DNA from 4 places in the Citrobacter sp. LST-B2 genome. Region 1 is predicted to be linked to each of the others. Evidence: predicted binding sites of a transcription regulator. Region 1 holds the regulator's gene; each other region holds the start of a gene.
What was found. Region 1 encodes CRP, which controls carbon source genes, mostly activating them, when cyclic AMP is high. Its sites were predicted from a motif close to ATGTGANNNNNNTCACAT; they were not measured.
Positions count from the first base shown of each region.

Region 2: the regulator CRP is predicted to act here: its motif matches at 2,875-2,892, upstream of ydfZ (putative selenium delivery protein YdfZ).
Region 3: the regulator CRP is predicted to act here: its motif matches at 2,944-2,961, upstream of cdd (cytidine deaminase).
Region 4: the regulator CRP is predicted to act here: its motif matches at 3,148-3,165, upstream of garD (galactarate dehydratase).

Region 1 covers NZ_CP192598.1:431,613-437,085, forward strand. Annotated here, with positions in the region: gene argD (bifunctional acetylornithine/succinyldiaminopimelate transaminase) at 1-444, shown strand, start outside; gene ACQ0PY_RS01980 (YccS/YhfK family putative transporter) at 512-2,599, opposite strand; gene crp (cAMP-activated global transcriptional regulator CRP) at 2,651-3,283, opposite strand; gene ACQ0PY_RS01990 (OsmC family protein) at 3,591-3,995, shown strand; gene ACQ0PY_RS01995 (phosphoribulokinase) at 4,095-4,964, opposite strand; gene ACQ0PY_RS02000 (YheU family protein) at 5,019-5,237, opposite strand; gene ACQ0PY_RS02005 (hydrolase) at 5,240-5,473, opposite strand, start outside.
Region 2 covers NZ_CP192598.1:2,400,739-2,406,211, forward strand. Annotated here, with positions in the region: gene ACQ0PY_RS11535 (MFS transporter) at 1-842, shown strand, start outside; gene ACQ0PY_RS11540 (mannitol dehydrogenase family protein) at 1,056-2,522, shown strand; gene ydfZ (putative selenium delivery protein YdfZ) at 2,572-2,775, opposite strand; gene ACQ0PY_RS11550 (GntR family transcriptional regulator) at 2,959-3,645, opposite strand; gene ydfG (bifunctional NADP-dependent 3-hydroxy acid dehydrogenase/3-hydroxypropionate dehydrogenase YdfG) at 3,732-4,478, opposite strand; gene dcp (peptidyl-dipeptidase Dcp) at 4,617-5,473, shown strand, end outside.
Region 3 covers NZ_CP192598.1:3,175,732-3,181,204, forward strand. Annotated here, with positions in the region: gene mhbT (3-hydroxybenzoate transporter MhbT) at 1-633, opposite strand, end outside; gene ACQ0PY_RS15400 (LysR family transcriptional regulator) at 760-1,668, shown strand; gene ACQ0PY_RS15405 (CidA/LrgA family protein) at 1,800-2,198, shown strand; gene ACQ0PY_RS15410 (CidB/LrgB family autolysis modulator) at 2,195-2,890, shown strand; gene cdd (cytidine deaminase) at 3,020-3,904, shown strand; gene sanA (outer membrane permeability protein SanA) at 4,107-4,826, shown strand; gene ACQ0PY_RS15425 (DUF2542 family protein) at 4,829-5,068, shown strand; gene mglC (galactose/methyl galactoside ABC transporter permease MglC) at 5,120-5,473, opposite strand, start outside.
Region 4 covers NZ_CP192598.1:629,473-634,945, forward strand. Annotated here, with positions in the region: gene ACQ0PY_RS03070 (ABC transporter substrate-binding protein) at 1-1,105, opposite strand, end outside; gene garD (galactarate dehydratase) at 1,462-3,033, opposite strand; gene garP (galactarate/glucarate/glycerate transporter GarP) at 3,416-4,750, shown strand; gene garL (2-dehydro-3-deoxyglucarate aldolase) at 4,779-5,473, shown strand, end outside.

The DNA.
Region 1 (5,473 bases):
GGCGGCTTCCCGGTGAGCGCGGTATTGACGACGCAGGAAATCGCCTCGGCGTTTCATGTCGGCTCTCATGGTTCGACCTACGGCGGTAACCCGCTGGCCTGCGCGGTGGCGGAAGCCGCGTTCGACATCATCAACACGCCAGAGGTTCTGGGAGGCGTGAGTGCAAAACGCCAGAGATTCGTTCAACATCTGCAGCAGATTGATGAGCAGTACCACGTGTTCAGCGATATTCGCGGTATGGGGCTGTTGATTGGGGCCGAGCTGAAATCACAATACAAAGGGCGTGCGCGTGATTTCCTCTATGCGGCAGCCGACGCGGGTGTGATGGTGTTGAATGCCGGTCCTGATGTGATGCGCTTTGCCCCATCGCTGGTGGTGGAAGAGGCGGATATCGACGAAGGGATGCAGCGTTTTGCACAGGCTGTGGCGAAGGTTATCGGTTAACGGTGTGCCTGACGGCGCGGCGTTTATCAGGCCTGGTGCTGATAACGCGCGTATCCGGCAATCCGTGTTAACCCCGCATATCCCGTAACCGGCGGCTGAGCCAGATCCCATGGTGCGGCCGCTGACGCCATGCGACAGACGAGATAGTATGCATCGTGTTCAGGTGCCCCAGCACGCGTTGCAGATGCTGTTCCAGCGTGCTTAAGGGGCCGTGGGTGAGCGCTTCGGGCGCTTCCAGAATATTCACATCCCCCGAACTGCCCGGCCCGTCGTATTCCAGCCGCTGCTGACAGCGTTGGATGGCAATTTCGCACGATTGCAGATATCGCTGCGCCAGTTCCGGCGTCAGCATCGTATGCTCACGCGCCAGCGTGGTCATGGCATTGATATGTTCGACGATAAACTGACTGTGCGTCACCCACAGCTTCATGTCCGCCAGATAGTGCGTGTTAAAGCCTGGCTCCTGCATCGCCTGATTCAGTGAGTTAAACAGCGTGTTGTGCGCCTGATTGACGCGCATACGCTGATAAGCCAGCGGTGTGGCCTGCGGATCGTCACTCAGAATCAGACGAATAGCTTCCTGATCGGCCTCCAGCGCATCATGGGCGTTTTTACGCAACAGTCCGCTCTGCCATTGTGGCCATAACCAAACGGTGCCGCCAAACGCAATCAGGCAGCCTATCACCGTGTCGACAAATCGCGGAATGATGAACTGTTCGCCGTCCAGCGTCAGGAGTTGCAGGGTGTACACCGCCGTGACGGTAAATCCCACGGTCGCCCAGCCGTAGTTTTTGCGGATGGTCAGATAGCTGACCAGGGTGATCACCAGCATCAGCGCCAGCGTATATCCTTCAGGAATATGAAAGTGCAGTGTTACGCCTGCGATAATCAGCCCCACCAGCGTTCCCGCCGAACGGTGCAGAATACGCACGCGGGTGGCGCCGTAACCGTTTTGTGTCACAAACAGCACCGTCATCAGGATCCAGTAAGGCTTCGGCAGATGCAGCGCGGTTCCCATCAGACTGGCGATACTGAGCATGACGCTGATCCGCCCGGCGCTGCGGAGCGCCGGAGATTTCAGCGAGAGGTAGTTTTTCAACGCCGGCAGCAGCGGTAGCCGACGCTGCTTATCGGCCATCAGATCGCGGGCGTACAATGGTCGCTGGGTGCGCAGTACGCGGGCGATACGGCTGAAGTGCCAGTAACAGAACTGCCCGACGGGGTTATCCGGATGCTGATGAGCAATTTTTTCCAGCGCGCCAATCTGCTTTTGCATGGTGAACCGCGTCGGCAGCCGGTGATACAGAATGTCATCCGCCAGTACGCGCAGGCGAGCGGCGACCGTTTGCGCCGTCCAGCGTATCACCTGCTCCGCGTGACTGCGCTCGACCAGCTTTTGCACCTCTTCCGGTTGATGCAAACTGACGGAGATATGTTCCTGCAGATCCAGCGCTTCCTGAAAGGCGCGCAGCATCCGCTTATAGTCATTATTGTGATGCGCCGACAGCATGTGCATCTGCTGATAGCACTGGGTGATGAGGTCGACGGCCTTCTGCTGGCGCACCAGAAGCGGCGGCAGGGCTTTTTCCGGGTCGGTATGCTGGGTCAGCATGCTGTATTTCGCTTCGCAGTAATCCGCCAGTTCCCGGTACAGCAGGCTCAGCGACTCGCGCAGCGGCTGTTCGCGCCAGAGCCAGAACCAGAACCAGTTAAACAAGCCATACCACAGCGTGCCCAGCGCGTAGATCAGCAGCGGTTCCCAGACCGGCATATTTCCTGCCAGGCTCAGTGTGAAAATCGCCGCGATCAGCGAGGCCGGAAGCAAACGCGCGTGAAGGGAGCTCAATTCAGCGGTGACGCCGAGCGTGAGCGTCAGGCCGGTCAGGATCAGGGGTAACGGCACCGCTTGCGCCAGCAGTAGCTGCATGATCAGGCTACAGCCGGCAAACAGCGACGCACCGATAATCAGACGTTTGAAAAAGCGTTTGTGCGGAGTATCAAGCCCGGCAATGTTGCAGCAGGCGGGAACGAGAGAGAAGAGCAGGCCCAGATGTAACTGCCCGATGATCAGTCCGACGGCCACGGGCAAACAGAGCACCAGCGTTTGACGTAGTGCATAATTGATTTCTGGGTGATAAATCAGTCTGCGCCACATTGGCAAAACAAAAATGACGCGCTAGCGGGTAGCGCGTCATTTCCGATGAGATTAACGAGTGCCGTAAACGACGATCGTTTTACCGTGAGCGGAGATCAGGTTCTGATCTTCCAGCATCTTCAGAATACGACCAACGGTTTCGCGAGAGCAGCCAACGATCTGGCCAATCTCCTGGCGAGTGATTTTGATCTGCATGCCGTCCGGGTGAGTCATCGCATCAGGTTGTTTCGCCAGATTCAGCAGAGTCTGGGCGATACGACCGGTCACGTCGAGGAAGGCCAGGTTACCGACTTTCTCTGAAGTGACTTGCAGACGGCGAGCCATTTGGGAAGAGAGGCGCATCAGAATATCCGGGTTCACCTGGATCAACTGACGGAATTTCTTGTAAGAAATTTCAGCCACTTCACACGCTGTTTTCGCCCGAACCCATGCGCTACGTTCCTGGCCTTCTTCAAACAGGCCCAGTTCGCCAATAAAATCACCCTGATTCAGATAAGAAAGGATCATTTCTTTGCCTTCCTCATCCTTAATCAACACTGCCACTGAGCCCTTAACGATGTAGTACAACGTTTCTGCTTTTTCACCCTGGTGAATCAGCGTGCTCTTGGACGGGTACTTATGAATGTGGCAATGAGACAAGAACCATTCAAGTGTCGGGTCTGTTTGCGGTTTGCCAAGCACCATGCGCGATTATCCTCTGTTATAAGCTGTCTCCAGAGCCAAAAAATGCCGCTGTCTCTGGGGTTGCAAAAATGTGCTTCCCGCGTCCTGGGAAGAGGCTGTCAAAAACTCACTGCAGCCTTTAATGTGAAGTCCTCTGCATACATGCAGTACATCAATGTATTACTGTAGCATCCTGACTGTTTTAGCATAGCTTTAGCCGTGTGTCTCCTGGTGTCTCGCTTCAGCATGACGGAGGTCGCCTTCCGTTGCGAGAAATGTTATGTACGCGTAATCTGTCAGGAAAATTGACGCACTGGAGTTAAAAAATATGCAAGCGCGTGTTAAATGGGTTGAGGGGTTAACCTTCCTTGGTGAGTCGGCTTCCGGACACCAGATTTTGATGGACGGTAACTCTGGTGATAAAGCGCCGAGCCCGATGGAAATGGTGTTGATGGCAGCGGGCGGTTGCAGCGCCATTGACGTGGTTTCTATCCTGCAAAAAGGCCGTCAGGATGTGACGAACTGCGAAGTGAAACTGACGTCAGAACGTCGCGAAGAGGCGCCACGCCTGTTCACCCACATCAATCTGCACTTTATTGTCACCGGTAACGATCTGAAAGATGCCGCCGTTTCGCGTGCGGTCGACCTGTCAGCGGAGAAGTACTGCTCTGTGGCGCTGATGCTGGGAAAAGCGGTCAACATTACCCATTCATATGAAGTGATTGCGGCGTAATTTTTCCTGTCGCCGGATGGCGGCTAGCGCCTGGTCCGGCCTACAGATCCCTGATTTGTAGGCTCGATAAGCGTAGCGCCATCGCGCACTTCCCATCGTTTATTCGATCTTCTTGCCTTCCATCAGTCGCTGCACCAGCGGCAACATGATGAGTTCCATTGCCAGCCCCATTTTGCCGCCGGGTACCACCAATGTATTGATGTGGGAAATGAATGACCCCTGCAGCATCGCCAGCAACCAGGGGAAATCGATTCCTTCCAGATTACGGAAATGAATCACGACAAAGCTCTCATCCAGTGACGGAATGCCTTTGGCCGCGAATGGGTTCGAGGTGTCGACGGTGGGAACGCGCTGGAAGTTAATGTGGGTGCGGGAGAACTGCGGCGTGATGTAGTTGATATAGTCGTCCATCGAACGCACCACCGAATCCATCACCGCCTCACGAGAATGGCCTCGTTCGCTGGTGTCGCGGATAAGCTTCTGGATCCACTCCAGGTTAACGATGGGGACCACGCCGACCAGGAGATCAACATGTCTTGCGACCTCATGCTGGGGCGTGACGACGCCGCCGTGCAGGCCTTCATAGAACAATACGTCAGTGGGTTCCGGCAGGGGTTGCCACGGGGTAAACGTCCCCGGTACCTGATTCCATGGCACGGCTTCATCATAGGTATGCAGATATTTACGCGACTGGCCTTTGCCCGTCTGACCGTACTCGATAAACGTCTGCTCCAGTAGACCGAAGTCATTGGCGTCGGGGCCAAAATAGCTGATGTGGCGTCCGGCGTCGCGTGCTTTGCGGATCGCCATATCCATTTCCGGACGGGTATAGCGGTGAAAACTGTCGCCTTCCACCTCGGCTGCGCGCAGGTTGAGCTGCGCAAAAATTTTACGGAACGCGAGGCTGGTGGTGGTGGTCCCCGCGCCGCTGGATCCTGTTACCGCAATCACCGGATGTTTGGCAGACATGTTAACTCCATCAATAAATTGATTTTTTATTATAGTCGGCCGATAGCGTGCGGGTTATTCGCGAAATTGCTTGCGCGGCATGATATTGACGGTTTCGTGCAACTCAGACCACACCAGCACCGCTTCGCCACACTGTAACTGGCGTTTGACGTCGGCGACTTTTTGTTCAAGGGTACGTTCATGTTCACCATAATCGGTACCTTCGCGCAACACAAAGCTTTCGATCAGATTGTCCAGCGTCTCGGGGGAAAGGTCCTGCCAGGGGATTTGCATGATTAGACCTCCAGATACGGTGTCAGCCAGTCAGGGATGCGCGATTCCAGCCACATTTCTGGCCGACGTAGCGTCCCGCCAATAAATCCAACGTGCCCGCCATGTTCGGTTAACTGATATTCCACCTGCGGCGGTAAATCTTCTGCTTTGGGGATCACATGATGATCCATAAACGGGTCGTCTTTCGCGTGAATGATCAGCGTCGGAATGGCGATGTCGCTGAGCAAGGGCATGGC
Region 2 (5,473 bases), 2.0 Mb from region 1:
GTGCGCCGGTCGGCTTTTTGTTACCGATGGCACTGTTTGCACTGCTCAATGCCACCTTATCTCCTGAAGCAATGATGGATTACGGCTGGCGTATTCCGTTCCTGCTTAGTCTGCTGCTGGTGATCGTTGGCCTGTTTATTCGCCTGAGAATCGATGAGTCTCCTGTCTTTGCGCAGATTCGTGAGACGAAAGCAGAAGAGTCCCGTCCACTCATTGAAGTCATCCGCGATTTTCCTGGCATTGTGGTAAAAGGCGTCTGCGCAAAACTGATTGAAGCCTGTACGTTTGCCATGTTCACGGTAATCGTCCTGGCGTACGGCAAAGCCAATAATCTGGATGCCAATATCTTAATGGAAACCATGATCATCGCGGTGGTGATCGAAGTGCTTGCCATACCCATGATGGGGGCGCTCTGTGACAAAATTGGTCGTAAGCCGGTGTATATCATGGGCGCGCTGATTCAGGTCATAATGATTATTCCGTTCTTCCTGGCCATTAATCAGGACAATTTCTGGCTGACGCAGCTGGTGATGATCATCGTCATTAGCTTTGGTCATAGCATGTGCTACGCACCGCAGGCATCGTTCTTCCCGGAGCTGTTCCCGACGCATATTCGCTGCAGCGGCATCGCTTTAATCTGGCAATTGGGTTCACTGATTGGCAGCGGGGTGCTGGGGCTGGTGGCAGTGAAGATTTTGCAGATGACCGGTGGGCATTACTACGGGTTAGCAAGCTATGTGATTGTTCTCGGCATCATTTCTGTTATCGGCTTGCTCATGATGCCTGAAACGGCGCCACAGCGACTCAAGCGTGAATACCAGGAGTGGCGCAAGCACGATTAAGAAGATTGTCACCTAATGGCTGCAGGGATGCAGCCATCACTCAGCCCAGGGATCCTGCCCTGGGCGTCAGGCTCAGCATCAGGAATTGCATCCTGTCACATAACTTTCAAATGATGTTATACCAATTGGAAAAAGATTAATTCAAATCAAAACATACAACCATACAGGCGTTACTCTGGAACCGTCCTGATTTCATTCAAAGTAGGTCATACAATGCAAAACAAGCTCTTAACGGCAAAAGCGACGCTTCCTGACTACGATCGCAACCGACTGATCCCGCGTATTGTTCATCTTGGTTTTGGTGCTTTCCACCGTGCGCACCAGGGCGTCTATACCGATATCCTGGCGGCGGAGCACAACAGCGACTGGGGATATTGCGAAGTGAACCTGATCGGCGGGGAACAGCAGATCGCCGATCTCAAACAGCAGGATAATCTCTATACCGTGGCGGAAATGTCTGCCGATGCCTGGACCGCGAGAGTCGTGGGGGTGGTGAAAAAGGCGCTGCATGCTCAGGTTGACGGGCTGGAGAGCGTGCTGGCGGCGATGTGTGAACCACAGGTTGCGATTGTTTCACTGACGATTACTGAGAAAGGGTATTGCCATTCCCCGGCGACAGGACAATTGATGCTGGATCACCCGATGATCGCAGCCGATCTGCAAAACCCACATCAGCCGAAATCTGCGCCGGGTGTGGTGGTTGAAGCGCTGGCGCGCCGTAAAGCGGCGGGCTTAGCCGCCTTCACCGTGATGTCCTGCGACAACATGCCGGAAAACGGTCACGTGATGCGTAACGTGGTCACCGCTTACGCGCGTGCCGTGGACGCCGAACTGGCCACATGGATCGAACAACACGTCACGTTCCCGTCGACGATGGTTGACCGCATTGTTCCGGCCGTCACCGCTGACACGCTGGATAAAATTGAAAACCTGACCGGCGTGCGCGATCCGGCCGGTGTGGCCTGCGAGCCATTCCGTCAGTGGGTGATTGAAGATAACTTTGTTGCCGGTCGTCCGCAGTGGGAAAAAGCCGGGGCAGAACTGGTCTCTGACGTGATCCCGTTTGAAGAGATGAAACTGCGGATGCTCAACGGCAGCCACTCATTCCTCGCGTATCTGGGCTATCTCGCCGGGTATCAGCATATCAACGACTGCATGGGTGATGAAAATTATCGGGTAGCTGCCCGCGCACTGATGCTCAACGAGCAGGCGCCCACGCTGAAAGTGCAGGGGGTGGATCTCACCCGCTATGCAGACCTGCTTATTGAACGCTACAGCAACCCGGCGCTGCGTCACCGTACCTGGCAGATTGCGATGGACGGTAGCCAGAAATTACCTCAGCGGATGCTCGATTCAGTACGCTGGCATCTGGCACATAACAGTCGTTTTGATTTGCTGGCGCTGGGCGTGGCGGGCTGGATGCGCTATGTCGGCGGCGTGGATGAGCAGGGAAATGCCATTGAAGTCAACGATCCGCTTCTGCCAGTGATCCAACAGGCGGTACAAAACAGTGCGGAAGGCGAAAGCCGTGTTGAAGCGCTGCTGGCTATTGAGGCAATCTTTGGTAACGAACTGCCGCAGGTCGCGTTATTCACGCAGGCCGTGAAAGACGCGTATCAGACGCTGCTGGCGGAAGGGGCGAAAGCCACCGTGGCAAAGTATGCAGCAAACGTGAAGTAAATGCCTCAGGACTGCCGGATAATCAAGGCATTATCCGGCACTCACACCATTAGTTCATGCCGAGACGAATCAGTTCTACCGGGGCAAATTTGCCTTCACAGCCTTCCACTTCGACTGTTTTTTCACGACGAATTTGCGCCGCATCCAGGCCTTCGGTCTCAATCGCTTTAATGCGACCGGTATGGCCGGTGCCACTGATCATCACACGGCTGCCTGTGGTGATTGCGTTACGGTTACGATCGTATGTCATCATGGTATTTTCTCCTTTCTAACTTACCGTCAAAGCCCGTGGGCTCAGGTCCCACGTAACGGGCGCTATATAAATACGCTTATCAGTCAGGATTTTTTTTGTTTTTGATCAATCTCACATCTTTTTTGATGTAGACATGCAGGGGGGAGGGAGAGACCTCATCTCACGAGAGATGAGGCAGGGGAATTACTCTTCGCTGAACCAATCGCTGTTTTCCTGGCGGATCAGCAGGACCGACTCGCCGATTTCTTGCAGATGTTGAGTCATGGCTTTCTCGACAGCATCGGCGTCATGCTTTTCCAGGGCTGAAAAAATATCGAGATGCTGGCGGAGCAACATTTCCGGTGGAGAGACGTGATCAAGACTCATATAACGCACACGGTCGATGGTGGCCTTGATATTTTCGATGGTGTCCCAGGCCAGCTGGCAGTCCGCAATGGTTGCCAGCTTCTGGTGAAAATTGTCATCCAGCTCGAAGAAATCATTCAGCTGTTTGCGCTCAATCGCAATCCGCTGCTGATTAAGATTCTGTTCAAGCTGATAGCACTGACTGTCGGTGATTTGGGCTGCGGCCCGCCGCGCCACCGCGCATTCGATAGCCTGACGGACAAAACAGCCGTTTCGCACCTGCGAGAGGGAGATCTTGTTGACGTAGCTGCCGCGCTGCGGACGGATCTGAATCAAGCCGTTTTCCGCGAGCTTAATAAACGCTTCACGCACCGGTTGGCGAGACACATCGAAGCGAACAGACACCTCTTTTTCGGACAGCGGCGTGCCTGGCGCAATGAGGCAGTGCACGATGTCACGGCGAAGAATGCGATAAATCTGCTGATTTACGGGCTGTGTAGGATTGAGTTGCGTTTCGACGGTCATTCGCTCTTACTTTTTAGAAAATTAACCCACAAATTCTACCACTTTTTTGTCGCGAGCTATACCCGGCCCGCGGGCCGGGAGGCAAATTAACCGCGATGAACGCTCAGTCCGGCAAAAGATTGCGTCACTGGCATCATTTCTACCGTATTGATGTTCACATGGGCAGGCAGGGTGGCGACCCACCAGACCGCTTCGGTCACATCTTCCGGCGTCAGAGCCGTAGTGTTCTCATAGGTTTTTCCCGCTTTATTGTCATCGCCTTTAAAGCGCACGTTAGAAAACTCGGTGCCGCCCACCAGACCCGGCTCGATATCCGTGACGCGAACGGCCGTGCCGTGCAGGTCGGTACGCAGGTTCAAACTGAACTGACGTACAAACGCCTTGGTCGCGCCATACACGTTGCCGCCAGCATAAGGCCAACTGCCTGCGGTAGAGCCGATGTTGATGATATGCCCACGGTTACGCTCGACCATGCCCGGCAGGACGGCGCGGGTCATGTAAATCAGCCCTTTGTTGTTGGTATCGATCATGGTTTCCCAGTCTTCCACGCTGGCTTTATGCGCAGGTTCCAGACCCAGCGCCAGCCCGGCGTTGTTGACCAGCAGGTCGATGTCACGCCACTCGGCAGGTAACGATGCCAGCATCTCTTCAATGGCTGCGCGGTTACGCACATCCAGTTGCGCGATCAGCACGTTATCACCCAGCGACTCTTTTAACTCTTGCAGGCGTTCCTGGCGACGGCCAGTGGCAATGACTTTATGCCCGTTCTCAACAAAACGACGTGTAATGCATTCACCAAAACCTGCGGTTGCTCCGGTTACTAAAACGATCATCTCACTGTTCCTCAACGCTTTTTACGTTTGACTACCATAGCATGTGATCCGCTCTCACGGGTAACCCTGGTTTTACAGGATTGCGGTCTTTTACCCTGAAGCCTACTCTATTGAACAAATCGTTTTCAGGAGTGAAAGATGTCGTTAACGAATCCGTTCTTTAGCCACAGCCTGTTACCGTATCAGGCGCCCCGTTTTGATTTGATTAAAACGGAACACTATCGTCCCGCCTTTGACGAAGGGATCAAGCAAAAGCGCGCGGACATCGCCGCCATAATTGCTAATAGCGCGGCCCCGGATTTTGCCAATACGGTTCTCGCCCTGGAGAAAAGTGGTGAGCTGTTAACCCGCGTCACCAGCGTCTTCTTCGCCATGACCGCGGCACATACGCATGATGAACTTCAGCGTCTCGATGAGGCGTTTTCTGCCGAGCTCGCGGAACTGGCGAATGATATCTGGTTGAACCGCGCGTTGTTTTCCCGCGTTGATTGCGTCTGGCAACAACGTGATGCGCTGGGGCTCGACGATGAATCCGTGCGTCTGATCGAGGTGACACACCAGCGTTTTGTTCTCGCCGGGGCCCAACTGAGCGATGCCGATAAAGCGCAACTCCGGGCGCTCAATACCGAAGCCGCGACGCTCACCAGCCAGTTTAACCAGCGCCTGCTGGCGGCGAATAAATCTGGCGGACTGGTAGTCGATTACGCCCATCAACTGGAGGGGCTCAGCGCGGAAGAGATCGCCAGCGCGCGACAGGCGGCGAGCGAAAAAGGGCTCGCCGAGGGATGGCTGATACCACTGCTGAATACCACGCAACAGCCGGCATTAAGTGCACTGCGCGATCGCCAGACCCGGGAGAATCTGTTTAACGCCGGGTGGCGTCGTGCCGAAAAAGGCGATGACAATGACACGCGTGCGCTGATTCAGCGGCTGGTAGCCCTGCGCGCCCGCCAGGCGCAACTGCTGGGGTTTGCCGATTATGCATCGTGGAAAAT
Region 3 (5,473 bases), 2.4 Mb from region 1:
CTGCGGCAACTGGCGACGGACCTGCCAGCGTGGAGATTCCGGCAGGACCGCGAGCAGGACGAAGAACAGCATCAGCGGTAACACGCCGCCGAGGACCAGGATCCCGTGCCAGCCAATAACCGGCACCAGCTGCGCGCTGACAATTCCGCCCATCGCTGAACCGAGCGTAAAGCCACAGAACATCAGGGTGACCAGCGCACCGCGGCGGCGGGCGGGCAAGTATTCAGAGGTCATGGTGATGGTGTTGGGCATGGCACCGCCGAGGCCCAGACCGGTCAGAAAGCGCAGGATAACCAGCGTTTGCAAATCCGGCGAAAAGGCGGAGATCAGGCTCAGCGCACCAAACAACGCCACGCAGAGCTCAATCACCCGTTTGCGACCGAAACGGTCAGACAGCGGTCCGCAAAGTAAGGCGCCGGCGGTAAGTCCTAACAGACCTGCACCAAACAGCGGAGCGAGGTCTCCGGCAGTTAACTGCCAGTGGGTACGAATATCGGGTGCAATAAAGCCAATGGCTGCGGTATCAAAACCATCAAGCATGACCACCAGAAAGCAGCAGATGATCACCCGCCACTGTGTCTTGCTGACAGGAGCAGCATCGATCAGGGCTTGTAGTTCACGTCGTTGAGTCATAGTGAATGCCTCGGTGCAGGTAGGGACAGATGTTGTTTTGTTTTTGGTATGTTACGAGTTTGTAGACTGGGCGATAAAATGTACAATGGCATTTCATGCAGAGACATAACCTGGAGGTTATCGCTGATGGCAAACTGGGCGCAAAAACTGAAGCTGCACCATCTGCAAATGCTGGTGGCGCTGGGCGAACAAGGGAATCTCACGCACGTTGCACGAATGATGAATATCACCCAGCCCGCGCTGTCGAAATGGCTGTCACAGCTCGAAGATGAGATGGGGATCACGCTCTTTGAACGTCACAGTAAAGGCCTGCGCCCATCGGAAGGCGGCAAGTTGCTGCTGCAACACGCCCAGCGCTTAATCAATGACATGGAGCGTTCACAGTATGAAATGGCACGCTTTAAAGAAGGCGGGCTGGTAGGGAGCCTGAAGATTGGCTGCTCGCCAGTGGCGACCGACTGTGTGTCGCAGGCGATCCTTAATCTGCTCGTGGAGATGCCGACGCTGCACCTTAACATTGAAGAAAAGGTCATGACGCCGCTGCTGCACGACCTGCTTGCCGGTTCCGTGGATGTCGTGGTCGGCCGCGTCGGTGGGCGAGCGCTGCAGCTTCCGCTCAATTATCAGGTGCTGTATACCGAACCCGTTTGCTTTGTCGCCCGTCCCCACCATCCATTAGCGAAGTTTGACACCCTGAGCTGGGCCGATCTAGCGCACTGGCGCTGGATCGTCTGGCCGACGGGAACGCCTATCCGCCTGAGCATTGATAACGCGCTGGTCGATAACGGAGTGATGTTGCCGGAGAACACCATCGAGTCGGCATCAATGAACGTCAGTACTAACCTGCTGCAAAGCAGCGATATGATCTCTATCCTTTCTTTACGGCTGGCACAGCGCTATGCCAGCCAGGGACAGCTGGTGATCCTCAACCTGCCGAAGATTGAACAAAAAGGCAGCGTGGGCGTGTTCTGGCGCAATAATGAGACGCCGTCCAGCGCGCTGAGTCGTTTTCTGCAACTGCTGGCACAAGTTTAGCATCACGTATTGGGGATATTGCCCAATGTTCCCGCTGTCTATGTTCAGTATGCTAAGAATTCATGATGTGATCGATAGCACGTTTTAAAGTTTAATTGTATGATGAATCCGTCGCTTCGAGGAATTTCAACATGAGCAAGACACTGAATATCATCTGGCAATACTTACGCGCTTTCGTGCTGATTTATGCCTGTCTGTATGCAGGCATTTTTATTGCGTCCCTGCTGCCTGTCGCCATTTCTGGCAGCATCATCGGGATGCTGATCCTGTTTGTGCTGCTGGCGCTGCAAATTATCCCGGCGAAATGGGTGAATCCTGGCTGCTATGTGCTGATTCGCTATATGGCGCTGTTATTTGTGCCGATTGGCGTCGGCGTGATGCAGTACTTCGATCTGCTGCGCGCGCAGTTTGGCCCGGTGGTGGTGTCGTGTGCGATCAGTACGCTGGTGGTGTTTCTGGTCGTGAGCTGGAGTTCACATCTGGTTCACGGTGAACGGAAAGTGGTGGGTCAGGAAGGATCTAAAGAATGATGTCGTCAATCTGGTGGTCTTTACCGCTGACGCTGGCGGTTTTTTTCGGTGCGCGCAAACTGGCGACACGGTTTAAATTTCCCTTACTGAATCCGCTGCTGGTGGCGATGGTGGTGATTATCCCGTTCCTCCTGCTGACCGGCATCTCCTACGACAGCTATTTTAAAGGTAGCGAAGTGCTGAATGACCTGCTGCAACCGGCGGTCGTGGCGCTGGCCTATCCACTGTATGAACAGCTGCATCAGATTCGCGCCCGCTGGAAGTCAATCATTACTATCTGTTTTGTTGGCAGCGTTGTGGCGATGGTGACCGGCACCACAGTGGCGCTGTTGATGGGCGCCACGCCTGAAATCGCCGCCTCCGTCTTACCGAAATCCGTCACTACGCCGATTGCGATGGCCGTGGGCGGCAGCATCGGCGGCATTCCGGCGGTCAGCGCCGTGTGCGTGATTTTCGTCGGTATACTCGGCGCCGTCTTTGGTCATACCCTGTTAAACGCCATGCGCATTAAAACCAAAGCCGCACGCGGACTGGCGATGGGCACCGCGTCCCACGCCCTCGGCACCGCCCGCTGTGCGGAGCTGGATTATCAGGAAGGCGCATTCAGTTCGCTGGCGCTGGTGATTTGCGGGATTATTACCTCGCTGATCGCCCCGTTCCTGTTTCCGGTTATTCTCGCGGTTGTGGGCTAAAATTTGCGATACGTCGCGCATTTTTAATTTATGTTTCATAAGTTGCATACACAATGAGAATTAGATCACACATATAGCCATAACAGGCCCGTACACTACGATCCCAATACATTGTTATGAGGCAACGCCATGCACCCACGTTTTCACACTGCGTTTAGCCAACTTGCGGACAACCTGCAATCCGCGCTGGCGCCCATTCTGGCAGATACGCATTTCCCCGCGTCGCTGACGGCTGAGCAGGTATCAATGCTTAAAAGCGCAACGGGACTGGACGAAGACGCACTGGCATTCGCGCTGCTGCCGCTGGCGGCGGCCTGCGCCTGTACGCCGTTGTCGAACTTTAACGTTGGCGCAATTGCGCGCGGCGTGAGCGGAACGTGGTATTTCGGCGCCAATATGGAATTCCTCGGCGCGACGATGCAACAAACGGTTCACGCTGAACAAAGCGCCATCAGCCACGCCTGGTTGCGCGGCGAGAAAGGTCTCGCCGCAATCACCGTTAACTACACCCCGTGCGGCCACTGCCGCCAGTTTATGAACGAACTGAACAGCGGGCTGGATCTGCGCATTCATCTGCCCGGTCGGGAACCGCATACGCTGCGCGACTATTTGCCGGATGCGTTTGGGCCGAAAGATCTCGACATCAAAACGCTACTGATGGACGAACAGGATCACGGTTTCGCCCCTCAGGGAGATGCGCTGACGCAAGCGGCCATTGCCGCCGCGAGCCGCAGTCATATGCCGTACAGCCAGTCACCGAGCGGTGTAGCGCTGGAGTGCAAAGATGGACGTATCTTTAGCGGAAGCTATGGCGAAAACGCCGCATTTAACCCGACCATCCCACCGCTACAGGGCGCGCTGATTATGTTGAATCTGAACGGCTATGGTTATGCCGATATTCAGCGTGCGGTGCTGGCGGAAAAAGCCGACGCGCCGCTGATCCAGTGGGATGCCACCGCCGCCACGCTGAAAGCGCTGGGCTGCAGCAACATCGATCGCGTACTTTTGGGCTAATTATCTGATGGCGTCCGCGCACAGGCCGGATAAGGCGTTTTCATCGCTATCCGGTCTAACCACCTGATGGCGCAACGTTTATCAGGCCTACGCTTGTTTCACGTATTGCTGAAAATCCCCCCAATCAGACTACTGTTTCTTGCGCTTCGCCAGCGGGTACAGTAGCCTGATTGAAATTTCATCCAGTGACAGAGTTTTCTTCATGCTAAAGCGCGCCCTCTACAGCCTGTTGGTCCTGATCGGCTTGCTGCTGTTGATCGTGCTGGGCCTTGATCGCTGGATGAGCTGGAAAACTGCCCCCTATATTTACGATGAGCTTCAGGACCTGCCCTACCGCCAGGTTGGCGTGGTGCTCGGCACGGCCAAATATTATCGTACCGGGGTGATCAACCAGTATTATCGCTACCGTATTCAGGGTGCGCTGAACGCCTATAACAGCGGCAAAGTTAACTATCTGCTGCTCAGCGGCGACAACGCCCTGCAAAGCTATAACGAACCGATGACGATGCGCAAAGACCTGATTGCCGCTGGCGTCGATCCTGCCGATATTGTGTTAGATTACGCCGGATTCCGCACGCTCGATTCGATTGTCCGCACCCGTAAAGTCTTTGACACCAATGACTTCATCATCATTACCCAGCGTTTCCACTGCGAACGCGCGCTGTTTATCGCGTTGCATATGGGGATTCAGGCACAGTGCTACGCCGTGCCGTCGCCAAAAGATATGCTGACGGTTCGGGTACGCGAGTTTGGCGCACGTTTTGGCGCGCTGGCCGATCTGTATCTGTTTAAACGTGAACCCCGTTTCCTCGGCCCGTTAGTGCCAATTCCCTCCCTGCATCAGGTTCCCGACGATGCCCAGGGCTATCCGGCCGTAACACCGGAACAATTGCTTGAACTGCAAAAGAGACAAGGAAAATAAGCATGGAAGACAAAACGCTTTTTATCGTGATTGGCGTACTGATGATCGTCGCCTGGACCCTGCGGGAAGGTATTAAAGGGTTACGCTCTGGCGTCGTTGAGAAAACGGTCAAAGGTTCGCAAACGCCGCGCTTAATTCAGCGCGCAGAGGAACCTGGCGCTTACTGGAGCTATATTGGCGTCTACTTTGGCCTTTCGGTCGGCGCGCTGCTTGTCGGCATCTGGTTAGTTTTTATCAAATAAAAAAACCGGCGCAGAGCACGTCTGCACCGGTTTGATTCTGCCCTGAAGGGATTACTTCTTACGCGCGTATTTCAGTGAATCCAGTGCGACCGCAAAGATAATGATGCCGCCCTTGATGATGTACTGCCAGTACGGGTTAACGCCGATGTAGGTCAGACCGTAGTTGATGACGGTAAAGATGATCACACCGGTCACCACGCCGAACACCGTTCCCACCCCACCGCTAAACGACACGCCGCCGACCACGCACGCCGCGATCGCATCCAGTTCGTACATAAAGCCCAGGTTGTTGGTTGCCGAGCCGATACGCCCCGCTTCCAGCAGACCGCCGAAGGCATAGAACACACCGGACAGCGCATAGATCATCAGCAGGTTCAGCGCCACGTTCACGCCTGATACCTTAGC
Region 4 (5,473 bases), 200 kb from region 1:
GTGAATCGATATAGGCGGAAACATCAACATCCTTAAAGCCTTCCGCCCATGCTTTGGCGACTTTCTGATTGGCCGGAATCACCACTTTGCCCGCTGCCAGCGTTTGCTGCGCATGTTCTGAGCTCATGAATTCAATGAATTTCCAGGCGGCCTCTTTATGCTGGCTTTTGGCAGACATGGCGAATGCCAGGCTATGAGAGACGCCAGCCTGTTCTGCCATTTTGGGCATCGGAACGACGCCGACATGATCGTTAATCAGTTCGTTTTGCGAGAACGGCAGCGCCCACCACGAGCCCGCGTAGATCATCGCCACCCGATTGGACTGGAAGACATCGGCGGCTTTCATTTCGCCTGGCGGCTGGAGCAATCCTGCCTTCAGCATTCCCTGAACGTCGCGATACATGGCAATCGCGTTGTCGCTGGCAACGTCCGTTTTACCCTCAGGCAGGACAATCTGAGTGCCGGCCTGCAGCAGCAGGTTAAAGTAGCTGTCCTGACCGCTGCCGAGATCCATCGCCAACGGATAAGAATGCTGATCCAGCTTTTTACGTAACTGTTCTGATTTCTGTTTTAAATCGTCCCACGTCCAGTTTTTATCGGGATAGGTTACGCCAGCCTGATCAAACATTTTTTTGTTATACCACACGGCAATCGCGTCGATATCCCGTGGAATAGCGTATTGTTGAGACTGGTACTGATAAGCATCGACAGAGCTTTTCACGAAATCATCAAGATGTGGTGATGATGTGTCTTTTAAATAAGGAGTTAGTGGTTCCAGCATGCCGTTTTTAACGTACTGCTGAAAATTCGGCATATTCATCCAGAATACATCCGGCGCCACATTTCCCCCGACCGCTGAACTGAGTTTTATGAAATATTGGTCATAGGGCGTTAGTTCAATTTCAACTTTTACACCGGGGTTATTTTTTTCAAATTCATTAACCAGTTGCTGTTCGCCGGGAAGTTGATTTCGATCCCATAGCGTGTAGCGTAATTTAACGGGTTTTTCTGTCGTCTGGCCTTCAGCACTGGCGGCAACCGGTGCGGCCAGTAAACAGGAAAAAAGGCATGCCAGGGCGACATTATTTTTATTCAAGGTATACATAACTTCCCTCTTTATTCGGGTCAGAATGTCGGTGAGGTAAATTACAGAAGCCATTGAATCTTGTGTTTAACAAAGGGGAAAGTCAAAGGGGGAAAAATGAGCGAATTATCGCATTAAAACACCCCGGCTTTTCGGTAGGTTTCTCTTTTATCAAAACGAAAAGAGAGCGAAAAGGGAGGCCTCAGGCATTGTTCTTTCTTTCAACGGGTTAGGATTTTTCTACCGACGAAAAGCGAAAAAGGGCGGGTGAAAAATTAACCTTCAAAACTGCGAGCATTATCACCTTATCTTTCACGGACAGGAAAGAAAAACGGGGATTATTCCCCGTTTTCTCGGTTGCTTTCGTTTCGAAAATATCAGGTCACTGGTGCCGGGTTAAAGACGGCCAACTGATTATGCAATCCCCATTGATCGGAGAAGGTTTTCTTACGGCCACTGGCGACATCAAGAATAAATTCGAACAGCTTCTGACCGACTTCCTCAATGGTCTCTTCACCCGTGGCGATGGTGCCCGCGTTGATATCCATCAAATCGTACCAACGCTTTGCCAGTTCGGTACGGGTCGCCATCTTAATCACCGGCACGGCCATCAGGCCATAGGGGGTACCGCGACCCGTGGTGAACACCTGGACGGTGATCCCGGACGCGACCTGCTGCGTGCCGCAGACAAAATCGCTGGCGGGCGTTGCGGCATAAATCAGACCGCGTTTGGTCGGGCGCTGGCCTGGGGAGAGCACTTCGACAATCGCGCTTTTACCGGATTTCGCAATGGAGCCCAGCGCTTTTTCCACCACATTCGCCAGCCCCCCTTTTTTGTTACCCGGAGAGGGGTTAGCGCTGCGATCGGTTTTCCCCATATCGAGATAGTTGTCGTACCAGGCCATCTCTTCCAGCAGACGTTTGCCCACCGCTTCGTTGATGGTGCGCGGCGTCAACAGATGGATCGCATCACGCACTTCGGTGACTTCGGAAAACATTACCGTAGCGCCGCAGCGTACCAGCAGGTCAGAGGCGTAGCCCACTGCCGGGTTTGCCGTCACGCCGGAAAACGCATCGCTGCCGCCGCATTGCATGCCGACAACCAGTTCAGAGGCCGGGCAGGTTTCGCGCTGGCGCAGATTCAGTTTAACCAGATGGCGCTCAGCGACCTGCAGGATATCATCGACCATGGAACGGAAGCCCACATGCTTTTCGTCCTGAAGGCTGACGATGCTGGCGCTGTCGACCGGAATACTTTGCACATCGTCAGTACCTTCCAGTAAACGTTCCGGCTGCAGTTTTTCACAGCCCAGGCCAATGACCATCACTTCGCCGCCAAAGTTTGGGTTCAGCGAGATGTTATGGATGGTGCGGATCGGCACCACAGCTGCCGGCGCGTTAATTGCCACGCCGCAACCGTACAGGTGGTTAAGTCCGACCACACCATCGACGTTCGGGTATTTAGGCAGCAGATCGCGCTCAATGATTTTGACGACATAATCCACCACACCCGCCACACAGTGCACGCTGGTGGTGATGCCGAGCAGATTCTTGGTGCCTACGCTACCATCAGCGTTGCGGTAGCCTTCAAAGGTATAGCCTTCCAGCGGCGGCAGCGGTTCCGGAACTTTGGTCGCCAGTGGCAGCGTGTTCAACGGCGGCGCTGTCGGTAGCTCAACCATGGATTCATCAATCCAGCTTCCGCGCGGAATGTCGCGCACGGCGTAGCCGATCACTTCACCGTAACGTATGATTTCACCATGAACCGGAATATCCACCAGCGCGACTTTATGTCCCTGTGGAATATGTTCAATCAGCTCCAGTCCATCCGGGAATCGCGTCCCGGTTTTCAAACCATTGTCATTAACAATGATCGCCACATTATCTGTTTCGTGGACCTTTATATAAAATGCGCTCGGCGATTCTTGTCTGATGTCGATGTTGGCCATTGTCCAGTATTCTCCAACCGGGGTGATAATAATATAGAAAGATTCTGCGAATCTGATTATTAAAATAAGGAAGACCTGTCGTGAAATAAGGATGTCAGGAGTTCAAAAATAAGAATGTGATCCAGATCACTCGTTATGGTGAAAGCCCGGCTATCAGGGGCGGTAAAGCGTAAATATGTGCATCAGCGCCCAGCGTTATGTGCATTTGCTCAAGATATTATTTGTAATTAGCATCGTTAATGAGCATCTGCACAATGCGTAATGCTCTCTGCCTGATTATACTGAATCACGAAATGAGTATCTGTATTTATTAATAAGCGATAGCGTCTGTCATCAATAAATAATAATAAATGTGTCTGCTTAAGTGCCTGAGGTAAATAAAATGATCCTGGATACCGTTGTAGAAAAAAAGAAAGGTACGCATACCCGCTATTTAATTCTGCTGATAATTTTTATTGTTACAGCGGTTAACTACGCGGACCGGGCGACGCTATCCATTGCCGGTACCGAAGTCGCCAAAGAGTTGCAGCTGAGTGCTGTGTCAATGGGCTACATCTTCTCTGCCTTTGGCTGGGCATACCTGCTGATGCAAATTCCCGGCGGCTGGCTGCTCGATAAGTTTGGTTCGAAAAAAGTGTACACCTGGAGCCTGTTTTTCTGGTCGCTGTTCACCTTCCTGCAAGGCTTCGTGGATATGTTCCCGCTGGCCTGGGCCGGGGTTTCCATGTTCTTTATGCGCTTTATGTTGGGTTTCTCGGAAGCGCCTTCGTTCCCGGCAAACGCCCGTATTGTTGCGGCCTGGTTCCCGACCAAAGAGCGTGGAACCGCGTCGGCAATCTTTAACTCTGCTCAGTATTTTTCACTGGCACTGTTCTCGCCGCTGCTGGGCTGGTTGACCTTTGCCTGGGGCTGGGAGCACGTCTTCACTGTGATGGGCGTGATTGGGTTTGTCCTGACGGCGCTGTGGGTCAAACTGATTCATAACCCCACTGATCACCCGCGGATGTCCGCAGAAGAGTTGAAGTTCATCTCTGAAAACGGTGCGGTCGTGGATATGGACCACAAAAAACCGGGCAGCTCCATGGCAAGTGGTCCAAAACTGCATTACATCAAGCAGTTATTGACCAACCGCATGATGCTTGGCGTGTTCTTTGGACAGTATTTCATCAACACGATCACCTGGTTCTTCCTGACCTGGTTCCCGATTTATCTGGTTCAGGAAAAAGGAATGTCGATCCTGAAAGTGGGTCTGGTGGCTTCGATTCCGGCGCTATGTGGTTTCGCTGGCGGCGTACTGGGCGGCGTGTTCTCGGACTATCTGATTAAGCGCGGTTTTTCTATCACCGTTGCGCGTAAGCTGCCAATTGTGCTGGGAATGCTGCTGGCTTCCACCATCATTTTGTGCAACTACACCGACAACACCGCGCTGGTGGTGACGCTGATGGCGCTGGCCTTCTTTGGTAAAGGATTTGGCGCACTGGGCTGGCCGGTGATTTCGGACACCGCGCCGAAAGAGATTGTGGGCCTGTGTGGCGGGGTATTTAACGTCTTTGGCAACGTGGCATCTATCGTAACGCCACTGGTTATCGGTTACCTGGTAAGTGAACTGCATTCCTTCAACGCCGCGCTGGTATTCGTTGGCTGTTCCGCGCTGATGGCAATGGTGTGTTACCTGTTTATTGTCGGTGACATTAAACGTATGGAACTGCAGAAATAATTAACGGTTAAGTGACAAGGTAAAAGTGATGAATAACGACATCTTCCCGAACAAGTTCAAAGCAGCGCTGGCTGCGCATCAGATTCAGATTGGTTGCTGGTCAGCGCTGGCAAGCCCCATCAGTACCGAAGTCTTAGGACTGGCGGGCTTCGACTGGCTGGTGTTGGATGGCGAGCATGCGCCAAATGATGTCTCTACCTTTATTCCGCAACTGATGGCACTGAAAGGCAGTTCCAGCGCGCCGGTGGTGCGTGTACCGACTAACGAGCCGGTGATTATCAAGCGTCTGCTGGATATCGGTTTTTACAACTTCCTGATCCCGTTTGTTGAAACAGAAGAAGAGGCGGTGAACGCCGTTGCGTCGACGCGCTATCCGCCTGAAGGGATCCGTGGCGTGTCCGTATCGCATCGCGCCAACATGTTTGGCACCGTCCCGGATTACTTCGCGCAGTCCAACAAAAACATCACCATCATTGTGCAGATTGAGAGCCAGCAGGGCGTGGATAACGTCGATGCTATCGCCGCCACCGAAGGTGTCGACGGTATTTTCGTTGGTCCAAGCGATCTGGCTGCGGCGTTAGGCCACCTCGGCAATGCGTCTCATCCTGAGGTGCAGAAAGCCATTCAGCACATCTTTGCCCGGGCGAAAGCGCACGGCAAACCGAGCGGCATTCTGGCACCAGTTGATGCCGACGCCCGTCGCTATCTGGAATGGGGAGCCAC